Regions from separate parts of the Fictibacillus sp. 5RED26 genome, predicted to be linked through region 1. Evidence: riboswitches for the same ligand, from Rfam matches in the RefSeq annotation. Region 1 holds a riboswitch; the other holds the start of a gene.
The links. Region 1 has a riboswitch for S-adenosylmethionine ahead of IHV10_RS12085 (methionine ABC transporter ATP-binding protein). Riboswitches for the same ligand answer to the same signal wherever they lie in the genome.
Positions count from the first base shown of each region.

Region 2: it holds a riboswitch for S-adenosylmethionine, as region 1 does, so the genes downstream of both, IHV10_RS07445 (bifunctional homocysteine S-methyltransferase/methylenetetrahydrofolate reductase) here and IHV10_RS12085 (methionine ABC transporter ATP-binding protein) in region 1, are expected to answer to the same signal.

Region 1 is NZ_JACZDU010000002.1:776,056-778,258, forward strand. It holds gene IHV10_RS12080 (hypothetical protein) at 1-245, shown strand, start outside; SAM riboswitch class I at 325-455, shown strand; gene IHV10_RS12085 (methionine ABC transporter ATP-binding protein) at 768-1,793, shown strand; gene IHV10_RS12090 (methionine ABC transporter permease) at 1,786-2,203, shown strand, end outside.
Region 2 is NZ_JACZDU010000001.1:1,433,834-1,436,036, forward strand. It holds gene IHV10_RS07445 (bifunctional homocysteine S-methyltransferase/methylenetetrahydrofolate reductase) at 1-1,229, opposite strand, end outside; SAM riboswitch class I at 1,294-1,408, opposite strand; gene IHV10_RS07450 (NAD(P)-binding protein) at 1,410-2,048, opposite strand; gene IHV10_RS07455 (sirohydrochlorin chelatase) at 2,064-2,203, opposite strand, start outside.

The DNA.
Region 1 (2,203 bases):
CGACGCTGAAAATTGAATACAGAGAAGGAGAGCGGAACAGAACAGTTACGTTTACCGGGAATCCGAAATATCTATGTATGCTGCTTGAGGGAAAAATGAAGCTGAGTACTTTATTGAGACAAGAGATGATTGAGTTTCAGGGAACTCTTAGACAACGCTTAAAATGGGAAGCGATTTTTTACTTAAGCTCTCATTGGGAAGAGATATCCGCTGGAGTACTCGTTCGAACTGCTAAAAATATTTGACACGAATCGACATGGATGATAATATTCTTCACAGTGATTCAAATATGCATCGCTTTAATTTAATAAAGTAACACTTTTTTACTTATCACGAGAGGTGGAGGGACTGGCCCTATGAAACCCGGCAACCGCTAGATCATTGCATTCTTATGAATGATGAACTAGAAAGGTGCCAATTCCTGCAAGGCTTTAAGTAGTCTTGGGAGATGAGGAGAACGTGCATAGAATATAATATGCCTTTCTGCTCATATTGAAGCAGAGAGGCATTTTTTTGTTTAATGTTTTCGTTTTACATTGAAGCTCTTGGGAGTAGTTGATTTCCGTTACAGGATGCTCGCTTTCCACGGGGCGTGCGGTGAGCCTCTTAGCGCTATGCGCTGTTAAGAGTCTCACCTGTCCCGCTGATCCCGTAGGAGTCTCGCACCTTCCACTACAATCAACTTATCGATGAAGGGAACACTTAAGCAAACCAATGCAACGTTTTCTATATAAGCTAATATTTAGATAAGAAATGAGGTAAGAATCTTGATTAATTTACAGGCAGTCCGTAAAGTCTTTCAAACCAAAGATGGTGAAGTAAAGGCTGTTGATACGGTAGATTTAAACATAAAACAAGGAGAGATTTACGGAATCATCGGATATAGTGGTGCGGGTAAGAGTACACTGATCCGCATCCTTAACATGTTAGAGCGACCGACTAGCGGTACGGTTACGATTGGCGGCAAGAACATGTCTGAGCTGTCATCAAAAAAGTTAAGAGAAGCACGACAAGAAATTTCAATGATCTTTCAGCACTTTAACTTATTGTGGTCTCGCACGGTAAGAGAAAACATTGCTTTTCCTCTTGAAATTGCAGGTTATCCAAAAGCTAAGATCAAACAGCGTGTTGATGAGCTGATCGACCTAGTTGGATTGGAAGGTCGTGGTGGTTCTTATCCGTCGCAACTAAGTGGAGGGCAGAAGCAACGTGTAGGTATCGCACGCGCGCTTGCGAATGAGCCGAAAGTTCTCTTATGTGACGAAGCAACTTCTGCACTTGACCCTAAAACAACTGACAGCATTCTTGATTTGCTTGTAGAGATCAATCAAAAATTAGATCTGACCATTGTTCTAATCACACATGAGATGCATGTAATCAGAAAGATCTGTCACCGTGTAGCCGTTATGGAACAGGGGAGAGTAGTGGAAGAAGGCGATGTCCTAAATGTCTTCAAAAACCCGACAGAACCAATCACGAAGGATTTTGTGAAACAAGTAACAGAACCTGAAGAAACAGTCGACACGATCAAACAGTTTATTTCTGAGTTTCCGGAAGGCCGAATTGTCCAACTTACTTTTATCGGTGGACGAGCAGGACAGCCATTAATTACGGAACTGATTCGTAAGTATGAGGTAGATGTAAATATTCTACAAGGAAAGATTACTCAAACTCAGAATGGACCTTATGGGACGTTGTTCATTCAGATTAAAGGTACAGAATCTGCACTAGCTCGTGCAATGGAGTTTTTAAACAGTGTGCAGGTTGAAGTAGAGGTGATTCATAATGCTTAGTACATGGTTCCCGAATGTCCAATGGGATGTTCTATTAGAAGCGACAAATGAAACTTTATATATGTCAGCCATCTCTGTAGTGATTACATTTTTCCTAGGACTGGCTCTAGGATTGGCGTTATTTCTAACTTCTCCTGGAAACTTGTGGGGAAATAAGTTTTTAAACAGCGTAATTGCCATAATCGTTAACGTGTTTCGATCGATTCCGTTTATTATCTTAATCATCTTATTGATTCCTTTTACACGTTTAATAGTAGGAACGATGCTTGGAGCTGAAGCTGCACTCCCTGCATTAATCGTAGGAGCTGCGCCATTTTATGCACGTATGGTAGAGATCGCTTTGAGAGAGATTAATAAAGGGGTAATCGAAGCAGCGAAATCAATGGGTGCTACAAACGCTCAGATTATCT
Region 2 (2,203 bases), on a different contig from region 1:
ATTTCATGAATGCCCTGCGTGTGAAGCCCCATTAAATGAGACTGAAGACCGATTAAATTTCTATCGCGACACGTAATATGAACGAGCGGGCGAAGATTAAGTTGGGATTGGACAATCGACCCTAATGCAGCGTTACAAACACGTGGTGATGCAAGTGAATTATCAGCGAGGGTAAGTGCGTCGATTCCCGCTTTTTTTAACGCCTTTGCTCCTTCCATAAAACGTGACGTATCTAATTTACGTGGTGGATCTAATTCAACAATTATGGATTGCCTTTTCTTTACTTCTTCACTTAGAGGTACATAGTTAGATTTTGATGCTGATTGAATCACAATCTTTCGTTTTCTTTGTTTCACTTCTTTTTCTGTTACAGGTGCTAAGTTTTTTAGTTCACTAGAGAAGGCATGTATATGAGCAGGTGTCGTACCACAGCATCCTCCTAATAGACGAACTCCTTGCTGCCTGAACAAATGGGCACATTCTTTAAAATAGTCAGCATCCCCCTCATAATTAAAACGGCCATCTGTATAAGAAGGAAGCGATGCATTAGGAAACGCTGAAAGAATTGCCTGATTTGGTAATGCAACTTCTTCAAGTGTCATCAGCATGTGATACGGCCCTAGACGACAGTTTAATCCCACAACATCAGCACCAATGTTCTCTAAAGAGGTCAAAGCTTCTGAAATGGGAGTGCGGTCCTGCATAAAGCCGACCTCCTGTAATGACACTTGAGCAATAATCGGAAGTGATGTTTCTTTTCTAGCAATCTTTAAAACCGTTTCTAATTCTTCTAGGTCATAATAGGTTTCTAATTGGATGCCATCTACATTCTCCATCAACAAACAATACAGCTGCTCGCGAAAACTGCGCTTGATCTCTTCAAGAGAAATGCTATATGGTTTTATACCGCGTATGCCACCGATCGTACCTACAACATATTCTTTATGAGCAGCTTTTCTGGCGATCTGAACAGCCGCTTTATTAATCTCTTTTACGTGATCTTGAAGTCCATAGCGTTCGAGCTTTGAATAGTTCGCTGCATACGTATTGGTTTGAATGATATCAGCACCTGCATCTAAATAAGCACGATGGATATTATAGATCTGCTCTTCTTGAGAAAGATTTAACTCTTCGTAACAAAAGTCGGATCCGTACGAATACAGAAGGGTTCCCATCGCCCCATCACCGATTAGTATCTTGTTTTGTTTTAAGTCTGTGATTAAACTCATGACAGCCTCCTATATAAAAAATAAAAAGCCTTCTATAAAAGAAGACTTTTTGAGCGTCGGGGTCTTCTTATCTTTACAAGTTCAAGAATTGAACTTGCAGGAATTAGCACCTTTTCAGCTAGTAGCTGCTGGTTGCTGAGGTTTCATAGGGCCGCTCCCTCTACCTCTCTTGATAAGGATTTATTCATTTATTGGTTCGTTTACTAAATTGCGATCTATTTTCTTTAATAATTCCTGTTTATACGCGCGTTGCTTTTCTTCGTTATATAAAAAGGACCGATCTGTTAACTTTGTTAATAAGTCTTTTCGATTTTTTTCCGGATATTCCTTCTTAATGATCGATCTACATTGAAATAAAAAATCTAAATACGTTTCATAGTCTTCACTGTATTTTTGTTGAAGCTCTTTTTTTATCGATTTAGATAAACTTGGACTAGCTCCAGAAGTAGAAACTGATAAAATGAGTTTCCCTCTCTTTACGACACTAGGAACAATAAAGTTACCCAGGTCTGGTTGGTCAACAACATTCACAAGCTGTTTCGAACTTGTTTGTTCTGCAATCCAAGAATTAATCTCTTTACTATTGGTTGCAGCAATGATTAGAAACGCTTCTTCCAAATCAGCACGTTCCACTTCTCTTTCGATCCAAGTCAGCTTTCGTTCAGCATGCCATTCTTGAATTTCTTTGACAGCTGCTGGGCTGATTACTGTAATTATTGCCTCTTCATTCAATAAATCATTAATTTTACGATGTGCTACTAGACCACCGCCAGCTACTACAACCGTTCTACCTGACAAATTTATGTGAATAGGATACATAGCATTCCTCTCTTTTTAAGAACATGCATACTTCTTTGTTTCAAGTGTTTCATGTATTCGTGTGAGTAAAACGTCTTTCAGAATAGGATGGTAGCCAAGCGTCTCGCAAAGAGTTACGTTTTGTGTGGTCTGCTGCTGATGGCGAATTATCGTAT